DNA from 3 places in the Telluria sp. RB2R28 genome. Region 1 is predicted to be linked to each of the others. Evidence: predicted binding sites of a transcription regulator. Region 1 holds the regulator's gene; each other region holds the start of a gene.
The links. Region 1 encodes LexA, which represses DNA repair genes until DNA is damaged. Its sites were predicted from a motif close to ACTGTATNNNNATACAGT; they were not measured.

Region 1 (5,217 bases):
AGGTGCTCAGTGAAATCCCGGTCGAGGACATCGACGTCGTCATGCCGATTCCCGATTCGTCGCGGCCGGCTGCGATCCAGTTGGCGCTGAAACTGGGTGTCGAATACCGCGAAGGCTTCATCAAGAACCGCTACATCGGCCGCACCTTCATCATGCCGGGCCAGGGCATGCGCAAGAAATCGGTGCGCCAGAAGCTCAACGCGATCATTTCCGAGTTCAAGGACAAGAACGTGCTGCTGGTCGACGATTCGATCGTGCGCGGCACGACCAGCCGCGAAATCGTGCAGATGGCCCGTGAAGCCGGCGCGCGCAAGGTGTACTTTGCGTCGGCCGCGCCACCGGTGCTGTACCCGAACGTGTACGGCATCGACATGCCGACCCGCGACGAGCTGATCGCCTATGGCCGCACGACCGAAGAAGTCTGCCGCGAGATCACGGCCGACCGCGTGATCTACCAGGACATCGATGCCCTCAAGCGTTCGATTTCGGACGTCAATCCGGCACTGAAGAACTTCGAGGCATCGTGCTTCGACGGCATCTACGTGACGGGCGACGTGACCCCGGAATACCTTGATCGCCAGGAAACGGCGCGTCACAATCCTGCTGCCAAGGATGAAGACCAGGTCCGCACCCAACTGAATCTGAACCCTGCCGTTCCAGCCGAGTAAGCATGAGCGAGAAAAAGACCTACGGCTTTACCACGACGATCCTGCACAACGACCGGCACAAGCCGATCGAGCACGGTTCGCTGCACAAGCCGATCCACACGTCGGTCGCGTTCGGCTACACGGATGCGCGTCAGCTGGCGTCCGTGTTCCAGGGCAAGGAGCCGGGCTTCCGTTACGGTCGCCAGGGCAATCCCACCATCAGCGCGCTCGAGGACAAGGTCAGCAAGATGGAAGATGGCGTCGCCACGCTGTGCTTCGGCACTGGCATGGCCGCCATCGGCGCGCTGTTCCAGGCGCTGCTCAAGGCAGGCGACGCCATCGTCTCGTCAAGCTTCTTGTTTGGCAATACCAACAGCCTGTGGCAGACGGTGGCGGGGCAGGGCGTTGATGTTGCCTTTGTAGACGCGACCGATGTGGCGCAGGTCGAAGCAGCCTTGACGCCAAACACGCGCATGGTATTCGTCGAGACGATCGCCAATCCGCGCACGCAAGTGGCGGACCTGGCCCGCATCGGCGAGCTGTGCCGTGAGCGGGGCATCCTGTACGTGGTCGACAACACGATGACGTCGCCATGGCTGTTCCGCCCGAAGAACGTGGGCGCCGGTCTCGTGGTCAACTCGCTGACCAAGTCGATTGGCGGCCACGGCATTGCGCTGGGCGGCGCGCTGACCGACACCGGCCTGTTCGACTGGAGCGCGTACCCGAACATCGCACCGAACTTTCGCAAGCAGCCAGCGCAGGCCCAGGGCATGGCGCAGCTGCGCGCGAAAGCACTGCGCGACTTCGGCGCGTCGCTCGGGCCGGAAGCGGCGCATCACATCGCCGTTGGCGCCGAGACGCTGGCGCTGCGCATGACCCGTACCTGTGCCAATGCACTGGCGCTGGCCACGATGCTCGAAGCTGATGAGCGCGTGGCCAAGGTCCACTATCCGGGCCTGGCGTCGCATCCGCAGCACGGTATCGTCACGTCGCTGTTTCGCGCCGGCGGTTCGCTGCTCAGCTTTGAGCTGCACGAGTCCATCGATCCGTTCGATTACCTCAACCGCCTGCAGCTGGCGATTCCTGCCTCGAACCTGGGTGACAATCGCACGCTGGTCATCCCGGTGGCGCACACGATCTTCTTCGAGATGGGCGCCGAGCGCCGCGCCAGCATGGGCATTGCCGAGTCGCTGATCCGCGTGTCGGTGGGCATCGAGGACACCGACGACCTGGTCGAAGACTTCCGCCAGGCGCTGGACGCATAAGCACGGTGTAAAGGCATGCAAAGAAGGCCGGCGCGATGCCGGCCTTGTCATTTTTACGGTTGAGTTCCACTGTAAAAGGGGGCTATGATGCCCCATCGTCAGCTTGTCATTTTCTTCGGATGCCCATGAACCGTTTCCTGCTCTGCCTTTCTCTGACTATTGCCAGCGGCGCCTATGCGGGCGAGCTGGAAGACGCCAACGCGCTGTTTGAAAAGAAGGATTATGCGGGCGCGCTCAAGCTCTATACCAAGCTGGCCAACGCCGGCAATCCGCAAGCGCAGCAGCAGCTGGGACAGATGTACTGGTATGGCGAAGCCGGTGCCGTCGACGAGCCGGCGGCCAGGGCATTGTTCGAAAAGTCGGCCGCCAAGGGCAACAAGGTCGCGGCCGAATCGCTGGTCGTGATGGAACAGCGCGTGACCAAACGCGCCGAGATCGATTACTGGATCAAGGGCTATGACGGCGCCGAATTACAGTCAGGCGAATACCGCTGCCCGTCGCCGCGCATTCCGGCCGTGTCGAAAGTGAATGACGAGATCGATCGCGTCAACAAGCTGGTGACGGGCTGGCAGGACTGCTACAACAAGATGGTGACGAACCTGAATGCGCAGTCGCCGCTGACCAAGAAGATCCCGGCCGATATTGCGAAGCTCATGAACAAGCAGGAGGCGGACGCCTCGGCAGCCCACCTGGAGCAGGTGCGGCAGAATATCGCGGAAGGCGCGAAGGTCAATTCAAAGATGATCCTGGCGGATTTTGCAGCGTGGCGCAATGCCACCGAGGCATTCATCAACCAGCACAACGCCGTGGTGAAGAAGGCGTCGAACTGAGCAATGCCGGGTAGGGCAACGCCGGGTAAAGCAGGCACCGGCCGGGGAGGCCGGCGCCATTACATCAGTTCCAGCTACGCATCAAGCCGACAGCCAGGCCTTCGAGCGCGAATTCTTCGTCTGGCGAGACGGCAATGATGTTGAAGTCAGGGTTTTCTGGCAGCAGTTCGACCAGGTCGCCCGTCTTGCGATAGCGCTTGACCGTGACTTCGTCGCCCAGGCGCGCAACGACGATCTGGCCGTTCTTGGCGCTGTCGATTTTCTTGACCGCCAAAAAGTCGCCATCCATGATGCCTGCATCGCGCATCGACCAGCCTTTGACCTTTAGCAGAAAATCAGGCCGCGCCGCGAACATGGCCGCGTCGACGTTGTAGGTGGCTTCGACGTGCTCTTGCGCCAGGATCGGATTACCCGCCGCAACGCGCCCGACCAGCGGCAGCGACATGAACGACGGCGGCGGCATCGGGATCGCTTCGACGCTCGCGCCGATCAGGCGGATGCCGCGCGATGTGCCAGGTGAAATTTCGATGGCGCCCTTGCGCGCCAGTGCTTGCAGATGTTCTTCAGCCGCATTGGCCGAGCGGAAACCCAGTTCAGAAGCGATTTCAGCCCGGGTTGGGGGGAAACCGGTGTTCTCGATCGCTTCCTTGATCAGGTTCAGGATCTGTTCTTGCCGTGCAGTGAGCTTTAGCATAAATGTGTTACAGCAACCGGTTATGTATGTAACCTGTATTTTTGTACAGTATTCTCGCGCGCGCAAGGGGAAACGCGAAAAATATCGCGAAAATCGTGATTCAGGGTGCAAATAGCCGTCAAAACGCTGGAATTGTCGAGTCAGATACGCCAAATGCGGGGCCAATCGAGGCGATAAAGCATCATCGGGGGTTTCCAAGTCACCGATATTCAGGTTATAATTGCCGGCTTTCCCTTCCCACACTCGTCTTGACGCCGAGGTGGGCATTTGTTAAACGTCCTCAAGGAGTAATGCATGCGTCATTATGAAATCGTTTTTATCGTCCATCCGGACCAGAGCGAACAAGTTCCGGCGATGATCGAGCGTTACAAGACCACGGTGACCAGCCGCGGCGGTAACATCCATCGCGTTGAAGACTGGGGCCGCCGCCAGATGGCGTACCAGATCCAGAAGCTGCCAAAAGCACACTACATCTGCCTGAACATCGAATGCGACAACGAGACCCTGGTCGAGCTGGAAACTGCATTCAAGTTCAATGATGCGGTTCTGCGTCACCTGACCGTCAAGCTGAAAAAAGCTGAAACCGCACCGTCGCCGATGATGAAATCGGTGCAGCGCGAAGACGCAGCCAAGAGCCACCGTGCCGAAGCCGCTGCGCCAGCAGCCGCTCCAGCCGCTGCGCCAGCGCCTGCTGCTGCTTAAGTTTTTCCCAGTTATTCGTAGTAACCAGTAACACCGGGTGCATAACGCAAACCACCTCCAGCTCATGGCGACCATCGCCGAGCGCGACGTACTGCGTTACACCCCGGCCGGTGTGCCAATCGTTTCAGCCGTCCTGATGCACGAATCGCAGCAGGAAGAGGCCGGAGTCGAAAGGTCGGTCGCGTTCGAAGTCCCCGCGTTCGCCGCGGGCGAGATTTCGGGCAGGTTTGCCAGCGCCGAATTGGGCGCCAGCTACAGGTTCAACGGATTTCTTGCACGGAAAAATCGCAACAGCAAAGCCCTGGTGTTTCACATCATTGATTTCAGTGCCGCTTAACCCGGCAATTTAGATACAGGAGCCTCAAATGGCATTCGGTAAAAAGTTCGACAAAAACAAAGCGAAACTCAAAGAGAAGCGCAAACAGCAAAACCCGCTGTTCAAGCGCAAGAAATTCTGCCGCTTCACCGCCGCTGGCGTTGAGCAGGTGGACTACAAGGACGTCGACACCCTGAAGGACTTCGTCCAGGAAAACGGCAAGATCATGCCAGCACGTCTGACCGGCACCAAGGCGCACTACCAGCGTCAGGTCGACACCGCGATCAAGCGCGCACGCTACCTTGCGCTGCTGCCGTACACCGACCTGCACCACGGTTAATCGTCGGTCACGACAGTCAGATATCTGGAGATCACTATGCAAATCATTCTGTTGGAAAAAGTAGTCAACGTCGGCAACCTGGGCGACGTCGTCAAGGTCAAGGACGGTTACGCACGTAACTTCCTGATCCCACAAAAGATGGCCCGCCGCGCTACCGCCGGCGCCGTCGCCGAGTTCGAAGCCAAGCGCGCCGAACTGGAAAAAGCAGCAGCTGAAAAGCTGTCGGCTGCCCAGGCCGAAGGCGACAAGCTGAGCGGCATGACCGTCACCATCGGCCAGAAGGCCGGCGTTGATGGCCGTCTGTTCGGTTCGGTCACCAACTTCGACATCGCCGAAGCGCTGACCAAGCAAGGTTTCGCTGTCGAGAAGTCGCAAGTGCGCCTGCCGACCGGCCCTTTGAAAACCACCGGCGAATTCCCGGTT
Region 2 (5,217 bases), on a different contig from region 1:
ATTCGGCCAGCACGTGCACATCGGCTGCGCCAACGGCGACGATGCGATGTACCTGCTGCACGCACTGAACCGCTACCTGCCGCACTTCATCGCGCTGTCGGCGTCGTCGCCCTTCGTGCAGGGCCACGACAGCCTGTTCGAATCGGCACGCTTGAATTCCGTGTTCGCGTTTCCGATGAGCGGGCGCGCGCCCTTCACGCTCAGCTGGCAGGAGTTCACCGACGTGTACTTCGCCAAGATGGAACGCACGAACATCATCAAGAGCATGAAGGATTTTTACTGGGACCTGCGACCCAAGCCCGAATTCGGCACGATCGAGCTGCGCGTCTGCGACACGCCGCTGACCGTGGAGCGCGCCGCGGCGCTGGCCGCCTACCTGCAGGCGCTGTGCCGCCATCTGCTTGAGCGCAAGGACGAGGCCCCTGTTGAAGACGACTACCTCGTCTACAACTACAACCGCTTCCAGGCCTGCCGCTTTGGCCTGGATGGCAGCATCACGCACCCGAAAACCTACGAGAGCATCGTGATCCGCGACGATATCCTGGCCACGCTCGAACGGATGCTGCCGCACGCCGAAGCGCTGGGCAGCGTCGAGGCGCTGCAGCACCTGGCAGCAGCCGCGCGCGGCGGCAGTGACGCGGCGATCCTGCGCCGGCATGCCGAGCGCGAAGGCTCGGTCGAAGGGATGGTCAATGCGGCGATCGGGCACTTCCGGGGTGACCGCAGCGCCTGATCGGGCAACCGCTTACCCGGCCACCGGCACGCCCTTGCCGACCCAGCCCGTCTTCATGAAGCGCGCCAGCAGCGGCTGTTTGGCAGGCGCCGGTGCCGGCAGCCTGGCGTCGACCACGTTGGCCCACTGGTCGGCCAGCTGCTCGCAGGTGGCGCGCAGCACCGGGTCGATCATTGGCAGGCGCGCCAGCGCGCACAGGTGGCGCTCGATCACGGACGCCAGCTTGACGCACGGCGGCTCGCCGTCGCCTTTCGCGCTGTAATGCGACATCAGGTGCAGGAGCGAGGCAACCAGGAGCGTGTCCTGGTTGCGCGGCTCGGCTGCTGCGGATGGCGTGGTGGGTGTGGGGGAAATCGTCATGCGAAGCGCTCCATGGACCATAACAAGACAATGAGATGAGAATGATTCTCATTCATTATTCCTGTGTCACACGGCGAAAGCAAGCGATTTCGTGCTACAGCCGCGTCTCGCGCGCCGCACGCAAGAACTCGTCGAGCACCGGCGTGCAGTCGAGCAGATCGACACCGCCCGCACGGTGGAACTCGGGGTGCCACTGCAAGCCCATGACGAAGTTGGCGCGCTGGTAGCGGATCGCCTCGATGATGCCGTCCGGCTCGGACATCGCCTCGATGCGGATATCGCGCCCCAGGTCCTTGACGGCCTGGTGGTGAATCGAGTTGACCATCGCCTGCTGGACGTTGGGGAACATGCGGCCCAGGGACGAGCCCTTGGGAAACACGATCGCGTGGCGATGCGCGTCATACAGGTCGTGCACGTGCGCCAGCGCGTCGGGGCGGTCGGTGGCGACGTCCTGGTGCAGCGTGCCGCCGAAGGCCACGTTGATCAGCTGGCAGCCACGGCACACGCCCAGCACCGGCTTGCCGGCGTCGACAAATTCGTGCAGCAGTTCGAGCTCGTACACGTCGCGTGCGCGGTCGCCGCTCCATTCGGGACGCGTGGGCGTTTCGGAATAGGTTTGCGGGGCGACGTCGGCCCCGCCCTGCAGCACGAGGCCATCCAGATGACGCGCATAGTGGCGCAGCGTGATGTTGCTGGGATGGAGCAAGCCGTTGGTATTGACCGTCGGGATCATGAACACCAGCACGTCGCGCGACATGACCCACTGGGCAATCGATTCCTCGAGATACTGCAGGTTCTTGCTCAGCAGCCCCTTGGCGCCCGCTTCGGGGTGAAAGATACGGGCCGAAACACCGATGTGCAGCGTGCGCTGCATGATGTCGCGACTGAAGCGTTCACGCAGCGAGCGAAAGCGCGACGTGATGACCCGGCCGGCCAGGGCCATCGGGTTGTCGCCATCGCGCAGGTAGCGCGCCGGCCCGCGTGCGTGCTGGCCGCCGCTGGCGCGCCGGTCGGGCACGCGCACGCGTGTCTCGCGACGTTCATCGATATCCGCCTCTGGCGAGGGGTCGTCTGGATTGCGCTTGATGGGTTCGTCTTCGGTCATGTCAATAATATAACTTCGGCAATGCTGCGCACGATTCAAAGTTGTTACAAAAGGTCGCCATGTGCTCAGACCGGCACGTCGAGCAGCTTCTGGAACGTTAGCATCAGGTGGCGCCCCGCCACGGGCGTCTCGAGCAAGCCGCGGGCGCCGGCCAGCCGGGCTCGCGCGCTGTCGTAATGAAACGATGGCGTGACCATGAACACCACGGGTGTGCGCCCGGCCCCGGCCTGCGCCTTGATCGACGAGCACAGTGCATACGGTTCGATGCCCGGGACCGCCGTGTTGATCAGCACCAGCGCCACCGGCGTTTCGTCGCACAGGCGCACGGCGGCGGCCTGGCTGTCGGTCCATTCGACGCCGATCCGGCGCGGCCCGAGCACCTGCGCCACCCGGTTGCGCAGGTTGCACGCCTGATCGACGATCAATACCGAACCATCGACGGGCCCATGGCGCAGTCGCGTGTAGAATGCGGGCGTTTCAAGATCCGGCCCCAGACGCGGACGGCGGCGGCGTTCGGCCAGCACACGGCGCGCACGGGCGCCGTGCTGGGCCAGCGCATGCACGCGCGTGTCGAGCAGTTCGGCCAGCTGGCCATGCAGCGCCCGTTGGTCAAGCGGGCGGGTTAGAGTCGGCCAACAGGTGCTGCCAGTGCCGCCGATGACCAGTGCCGGTTGCAGTGCATCGGGTGGCCGGCACGCCAGTTGCGCCAGCGCAAACGGGCTGTCACCGTTGGCAACCAGCAGATCCGGCTCTTGCAAACTATCGGCATGCAGGCAAGAATACGACGGCCCGGCGCCCGGCGCGTCTTCGAGCAGCGCCGCCAGCCGGGCGGTTTCAACCGGATCAAAGCCGATCGGACGCACGGTGAACAGACAATGGGATCGCTGCATCGGGCCCCACCCTTCTTGCATCGATTATGTATTTACAGCGTAATCTAGCACAAAGGTGCAAGGCGAAAAGCACGACATAAGCGCAAAATACTGTATATTTATACAGTTAAAAAGCATTTCCTTTTCCGCTCGACAAGATAGAATGCCAACGCATTCTACAAATACTCTTCAAGATGGCCTCCAAGAAACCCGCTCCAGACTACAGCGAATCATCCATCCGTGTCCTCAAGGGACTCGAACCTGTGAAACAGCGTCCGGGCATGTACACCCGCACGGAAAATCCGCTCCACATCATCCAGGAAGTGATCGACAACGCCTCTGACGAGGCGCTGGGTGGCTATTGCAAGAACATCAGCGTCACGATGAACCCGGACGGCTCGATCACGGTCGAAGATGACGGCCGCGGCATCCCGGTCGGCATCCACCCCGAAGAAGGCGTGTCGACGGTCGAAATCGTGTTCACGCGTCTGCACGCCGGCGGCAAGTTCGACAAGGGCTCGGGCGGCGCGTATGCGTTCTCGGGCGGCCTGCACGGCGTCGGCGTGTCGGTCACCAATGCGCTGTCCAAGCGCCTCGAGATCGAGGTCTGGCGCAAGGACGATCAGGGCAACGGCCAGCACAAGCTGGTGTTCGCTGCCGGCGACGTGATCGAGCCCCTCACCTCCGCGCCGTTCGAGCGCGGCGGCAAGAAGAACGGCACGCGCGTCACGGCCTGGCCGGACGGCAAATACTTCGATTCGCCGACCATCCCGATGAACGACCTGCAGCGCCTGCTGCGCTCGAAAGCCGTGCTGCTGCCGGGCGTGACGGTCACGCTCACGAACGCCAAGGGCGAAGTGCAGACCTGGCGCTACGACGAGGGCCTGCGCGGCTACCTGACCGAAGCGCTGGCGCAAAGCTCCAACGGCGAAACCCTGATCCCGCTGTTCGAAGGCGCGCAGTACGCCGCGGCCGGCGACGACAGTTTTGCCGAAGGCGAAGGCGCGGCCTGGGTCGTGGCCTGGACCGAAGAAGGCGGCGTGGTGCGTGAATCCTATGTCAACCTGATCCCCACCGTCAGCGGCGGCACGCACGAAGCGGGCCTGCGCGACGGCCTGTATGGCGCCGTCAAGAACTTCGTCGAGCTGCATGGCCTGCTGCCGAAAGGCGTCAAGCTGCTGCCCGAAGACGTGTTCGCGCGCGTCTCGTTCGTGCTGTCGGCCAAGGTGCTGGACCCGCAGTTCCAGGGCCAGACGAAAGAACGCCTGAATTCGCGCGACGCGCTCAAGCTGGTCTCGACCTTCACCAGGCCGCCGCTCGAACTGTGGCTGAACCAGCACGTCGAATACGGCAAGAAGCTGGCCGAACTCGTGATCCGCCAGGCGCAATCGCGTCTGCGCTCGCTGCAAAAAGTCGAAAAGAAAAAATCGTCGGGCGTGGCCGTGTTGCCGGGCAAACTGACCGATTGCGAATCGAACGACATCACGCGCAACGAGCTGTTCCTGGTCGAGGGCGACTCGGCCGGCGGCTCGGCCAAGATGGGCCGCGACAAGGAATTCCAGGCCATCCTGCCGCTGCGCGGCAAGGTGCTCAACTCGTGGGAAACCGACCGCGACCGCCTGTTCGCCAACAATGAAATCCACGATATCTCGGTGGCGATCGGCGTCGACCCGCACAGCGCGGGCGACTCGCCCGACCTGACCGGTCTGCGCTACGGCAAGATCTGCATCCTGTCCGACGCCGACGTCGACGGCTCGCACATCCAGGTGCTGCTGCTCACGCTGTTCTTCAAACATTTTCCGGCGCTGTTCGCGAACGGGAACATCTGCATCGCGCGTCCGCCGCTGTTCCGCGTCGACGTGCCCGCGCGCGGCAAGAAGCCGATCCAGAAGCTGTATGCGCTGGATTCCGGCGAGCTGCTGGCGATCGAAGACAAGCTGAAAAAAGAAGGCCTGAAGGAAGGCGTGTGGAGCATCTCGCGCTTCAAGGGCCTGGGCGAGATGAACGCCGAGCAGCTGTGGGAAACGACGATGAACCCGGACACGCGCCGCCTGCTGCCCGTGTTTTTGGGCGACTACGACCACGCCGAATCGTCGGCACGCTTCAATATGCTGATGGGCAAAGGCGAAGCCGCCGCGCGCCGCGCCTGG
Region 3 (5,217 bases), 680 kb from region 1:
GCTCAGGATCACACCGCAAATCGCCAGGAAGACGACGGCGCGCCACAGGTCGCCAACGAACGCGTCATGCAGGTCGTCCATGTAGAGACCGGTCATGAAGGTCCAGTCCCACGGCTTGTAGGTGAGCACATAGGCGCCTTTCGGGAACACCTGCTGCTGGTCCGGGTTGCCCGGCTTGGGCCAGACGTATTCAACCCAGCCTTCTCCGCTGTCTTTGGCAATGGCCGCCACGTCACGGTACAAGTAGGTGCCGTTGGTATCCTTGAAGTTGCTGAGGTCCTTGCCGATCAGCTCCGCCTTGACCGGGTGCATCAGCATCTTCGGCGCTGAATCGACGACCGTGTAATAGCCATCCTTCCCGTAACGCATGGACTTGAGACGTTTGAGGGCTTGCTGCTGTGCTTCCTCGACGGTCATCGCCCCAGATGACGCCAATTCCGCGTATTCCTTGACGGTGGACATGCCGACATCGGTCGCAAATCTGAGTGCGATTTTACGTTCCTCGAGACGCTGGGCGTTACTTTCGTAGACATGGAGAATCGCCATCACTGACAGGCACAACCAGCTGAGAACCAGTGGCAGGTAGAGTTTGGTGCGGAAGCTGAGTTTCATCTTTTTATTGACGTGTTTGACGGACGTGAAGTGGGGACGTGCATCCTGGCGAGCCGCGCGGTAACGATGGGGATGCAGATGGGGATTTTGAGAAAGAATTGTATCCCCGTGGAAACTTTGTGACTATGGTGATTGTCACTTGCCTGGAGACGATCTAAAGAAAGACGAGTTTTGTTGCAGTTATCAGACAGCAATCATCGCGAATAGGACACAAGCGAGCGGAATTGACGACGGAAGCGGCAGAGTGGGCGGGAGAGCGGGGAGGGGAACGTGCAGTAAAACGGCTTCAGCCGGGCTGAAGCCGTCATGAGTCAGCCGAGCTGACGTGCGTGGAAACGCAGATGGTCTTCGACGAACGTCGAGATGAAATAGTAGCCGTGGTCATAGCCCGGCTGGCGGCGCAGCGTGAGGGGCTGGCCGATGCGGGCGCAGGCGCCTTCGAAGGCTTCCGGCCGCAACTGCTCGGGCAGGAACTTGTCGGCCAGGCCCTGGTCAATCAGGATACCGTCCGGGAAAGGCGCCGTTTCCTGCTGCGCCATCAGCGCGCTGGCGTCATATTGCTGCCAGGTGCTTTCATCCGGGCCCAGGTAGCCGCCAAAAGCTTTGACGCCCCATGGGCAGCGGCTTGGCGCGGCGATGGGCGCAAACGCCGACACCGAGCGGAACAGTTCTGGGTGGCGCAGCGCCATGACGAGCGCGCCGTGGCCGCCCATCGAATGGCCAAAGATGCCAACGCGCGCCGGATCCGCCGGCAGCAGATCGAGCACCAGTGCGTGCAGTTCGAGCAGGTAGCTGTGCATGCGGTAATGCGTCGACCATGGCGCTTCGGTGGCGTCAAGGTAGAAGCCGGCGCCGGCGCCGAAGTCCCAGCTGTCGGTTTCGCCCGGCACGTTGGCGCCACGCGGGCTGGTGTCGGGCGCCACCAGGATGATGCCCAGTTCGCTCGCCACGCGCTGGGCGCCGGCCTTGGTCATGAACGTTTCTTCGGTACAGGTCAGGCCGGCCAGGTAAAACAGCACCGGCAGCTTCTTGCCGCTGGCGCCGGGCGGCAGGTAGACCGAAAACTTCATCGGCAGGCCGATGGCGCTGGAGGCGTGCTGGTAAAAACGCTGCTCGCCGCCGAAGCAGGCATGTTGGTTCAGGAGTTCGGACATCGTCATGTGGGGGGCAGTGAAAGATGCGGCCAGTATGCCGCGTCCTGCAAACGCATGCCAACTACACCAGTCCAATCGCGCCGAGCACGGCGCCGGCCGCCAGCATCCACAGCAGGTGCAGGCGGGTGCGCCAGATGACGATGCAGCTCACTGCCGACAGCAGCCACAGTGGCCAGTGGTCCAGACCGGTGGCGCCGCCCGAGGCCAGCAGCCAGGCGGTCGACAGCAGCATCGCAATGACGAGCGGGGCCATGCCCTGCTTGAACGCGCGCACGGCCCTCCGCCCCCGGTTGCGATGCGCCCACTGCGCCACCTGATACGTAAATACGGTCGACGGCAGCATGATGCCGATCATGGCGATGACCACACCGCAGAGCGCGGCCGCCGTGCTGCCATTGTTCAAACCGACGTTCCAGCCCAGCAGCGCGACGAACAGCACATTCGGCCCGGGCGACGATTGCGCCAGCGCCACCGAGTCGCCGAACTGCGCCGGCGTCAGCCAGCCCTGGCGCTCGACCAGGTAGCGCTGCATTTCGGAGGTGGTCGAGATCGCGCCGCCGAGCGACATCAGCGACAACCCCAGAAAGTGCGTGAACAGGCTGACCCAGTCGTGCCAGGTAAAGACGAGTTGTGGCGCGCTCATGGGGTGAGCCTGCGCCAGGCCAGTACGCAGCCCAGGCCGCCAAGTCCCAGCACGACCGCCGCCAGCGGCACCCGCACCCAGGCCAGCAGCACGAAGGCGACCGCAGCGATGAGTATGCAGACAATGAGCGGCAGCACGTTCTTGCCCAGCGCGGCCGACATCTTCAGGCCGGTGGCTGCCACCAGTCCTGCGGCGACGGCCGCCATGCCGCGCAGCGCGCCCTGGACCTGCGGCACATCGGCAAAGCGGGCGTACACAAGGGCCAGCGCCAGCACCACGACCAGCGGCGCCGCCAGCAAGCCGGCCAGTGCGCTCATCGCGCCGGCCAGGCCGAAATGGCGCTGGCCGATCATCAGCGCCAGGTTGCACACGTTCGGCCCCGGCAGGATTTGCGCGACCGACCATTCTTCGATGAATTCTTCGTTGCTCAACCAGCGTTTGCGCTCGACCATTTCGCGCTGGATCACGGCCAGCACACCGCCAAAGCCCTGCAGGGCGATCAGCGTGAACGAGACGAACAGGTCGGTGCATGAGGTGGGCACCGGGTGGGCTGCGGCGGTTTCGCCCGGCGGCGCGTTTGGGGAGGGAAGGGGCGATTGGCTCATCCCGTTATTATCGCTGCTGCGCCGTGCCCGCGCTTGGCATGGCCTTGTATTCGCGGACTGATACACGTTTGCCATTGACTTTGGATTTACTTCGCCAATAATCGTGGTGCATGACACATCCACCATCACCGGAGCTCAGCAATGAACCCACTGCACGCGCAAGACATCCATCCACGCGCTGCCAGCGTGTCCGAGTTGCGATCCAATGCCGGCCAGCGCGATGTCGTCACCCGCGGCATTGCCACCCTGAGTGAACTCGGCGTCGTGCCGGCGGTCGAATACCTGAAGTCCAACGGTGTGCGGCCAAAGGTCATCGAGCGTGTTTTGCTCGAGCCCGAGCGGCGCCGCGCACTGGCGTAATCCGCACAGCGGCGCGGGCGCTGTCAAGGGTGCGGGCGCCTTTGTTTGGGGCGAATCTGCAGTTGTCACCGTCGTTGCCTTCCCAATAGGCAAATTGTTGAAAGCCGCCCCGCAGGCCATGTCCAGCGTGTCAAGCCCCCGCTTTTCCACATAGTTATTCACAGACTTTGTGGATATCCAGAACCGTTTTATTTTTCCATGGCCTGGCGCCGGCACGGTAATCCGTGCCCGATGTCACGCCCAGGCTCTGCCCGCGGTCGCGCGATTTAGCGCTTGTGGTTTGGTACTGGATAAATGTACAGTATCGCTTTCTCCGTCTGCCACACCATGACCACCGCTACCGCCGAGCCTGCCATTGAGGACCCGTTCGCCAGCCTGAATCCAGAGCAGCGCGCCGCGGTCGAGCATGACATCGGCGTGGCCACATCGCGCCCGTTGCTGGTGGTGGCCGGCGCCGGGTCGGGCAAGACCAATACGCTGGCGCACCGTGTGGCGCGCCTGATCGGGGCCGGCGCCGATCCGCAGCGCATCCTGCTGCTGACGTTTTCGCGCCGCGCCGCCGGCGAGATGAGCCAGCGCGCCAGCGGCGTCCTGCACCGCCTGCTTGGCCGGGGCGCGGCTGCCCGGACCCAGGCGCCGGTGGCACTGCCCTGGGCCGGCACCTTCCACAGCATCGGTGCACGCCTGCTGCGCGAATTCGCCGGGCGCATCGGGCTCGACCCGCAATTCACGATCCACGACCGGGGCGACGCCGAGGACCTGATGGGCATGGTGCGCCACGAGATCGGCCTGTCGCGCACCGAAAAACGCTTCCCCATGAAAGGCACCTGCCTGTCGATCTATTCGCGGGTGGTCAACAGCCGCGATCCGCTGGATCAGGTATTGCAGGCTTATTTCCCTTGGTGCGCCGAATGGGAAGCCCAGCTCAAGACGCTGTTTGGCGCCTATGTCGATGCCAAGCAGGCGCAGAACGTGCTCGACTACGACGACCTGCTGCTGTTCTGGGCCGAGATGGCAGCCGACCCGGTGCTGGGACCCGAGCTGGGCAGCTGGTTCGACCACGTGCTGGTCGACGAGTACCAGGACACCAACCGCCTGCAGGCCGCGATCATCACCGGCATGAAGCCCGACGGCAGGGGCGTGATGGTGGTTGGCGACGACGCCCAGTCCATCTATGGATTTCGCGGCGCCACCGTGCGCAACATCCTTGATTTTGCCGGCCAGTTCACGCAGCCTGCGCACCTGATCACGCTCGAGCGCAATTATCGTTCGACGCAGCCGATCCTGGACGCCTCCAACGCCGTCATTGGCGCTGCGCTCGAGCGCCACGCCAAGACGCTCTGGACCGACAAGGCGTCGGCCATCAAACCGCAGCTGGTCCTGATTCCCGACGAAGCCGAGCAGGCGCGCTGGGTCTGCAGCCGCATCCTCGAGCAGCGCGAAGAAGGCGTGCCGCTCAAGTCGCAGGCGGTGCTGTTTCGCGCGGCCAGCCACAGCGCCGCGCTCGAACTCGAACTCATGCGGCGCAACGTCCCGTTCGTCAAGTTCGGGGGGCTGAAATTCCTGGAAGCCTCGCATATCAAGGATGTGCTGGCGCTGCTGCGCTTTGCCCAGAACCCGAGCGGGCGCCTGGCCGGGTTCCGCGTGCTGCAACTGATTCCCGGGATCGGCCAGGCAACTGCCACGCGCGTGCTCGATGCGGTAGGCGAAAGCAGCGATATCGCCGCCACGCTGGCAGCGTTCCCGGTGCCGGCCCGCTGCAGCGTCGAGTGGCAGGCGTTCTGCGCGCTGTATGCGCGCCTGCGTACCCCTGGCCTGCGCTGGCCGCAAGACCTGGAGCTGG

Region 2: a site for LexA is predicted at 3,178-3,195, ahead of AC56LV_RS16120 (DNA topoisomerase IV subunit B). Genes of this name have one in related genera too.
Region 3: a site for LexA is predicted at 3,660-3,677, ahead of AC56LV_RS07780 (ATP-dependent helicase). Genes of this name have one in related genera too.

Annotation. Positions count from the first base shown of each region.
Region 1 covers NZ_JCASIK010000002.1:714,389-719,605, reverse strand. Annotated here, with positions in the region: gene purF (amidophosphoribosyltransferase) at 1-668, shown strand, start outside; gene AC56LV_RS10825 (cystathionine gamma-synthase family protein) at 671-1,912, shown strand; gene AC56LV_RS10820 (tetratricopeptide repeat protein) at 1,948-2,742, shown strand; gene lexA (transcriptional repressor LexA) at 2,807-3,436, opposite strand; gene rpsF (30S ribosomal protein S6) at 3,731-4,138, shown strand; gene priB (primosomal replication protein N) at 4,176-4,475, shown strand; gene rpsR (30S ribosomal protein S18) at 4,504-4,794, shown strand; gene rplI (50S ribosomal protein L9) at 4,831-5,217, shown strand, end outside.
Region 2 covers NZ_JCASIK010000004.1:95,921-101,137, reverse strand. Annotated here, with positions in the region: gene AC56LV_RS16140 (YbdK family carboxylate-amine ligase) at 1-733, shown strand, start outside; gene AC56LV_RS16135 (hypothetical protein) at 746-1,093, opposite strand; gene AC56LV_RS16130 (gamma-glutamyl-gamma-aminobutyrate hydrolase family protein) at 1,188-2,198, opposite strand; gene AC56LV_RS16125 (response regulator) at 2,264-3,088, opposite strand; gene AC56LV_RS16120 (DNA topoisomerase IV subunit B) at 3,262-5,217, shown strand, end outside.
Region 3 covers NZ_JCASIK010000002.1:29,926-35,142, reverse strand. Annotated here, with positions in the region: gene AC56LV_RS07805 (methyl-accepting chemotaxis protein) at 1-546, opposite strand, end outside; gene fghA (S-formylglutathione hydrolase) at 924-1,766, opposite strand; gene AC56LV_RS07795 (chromate transporter) at 1,828-2,409, opposite strand; gene AC56LV_RS07790 (chromate transporter) at 2,406-3,014, opposite strand; gene AC56LV_RS07785 (hypothetical protein) at 3,156-3,374, shown strand; gene AC56LV_RS07780 (ATP-dependent helicase) at 3,702-5,217, shown strand, end outside.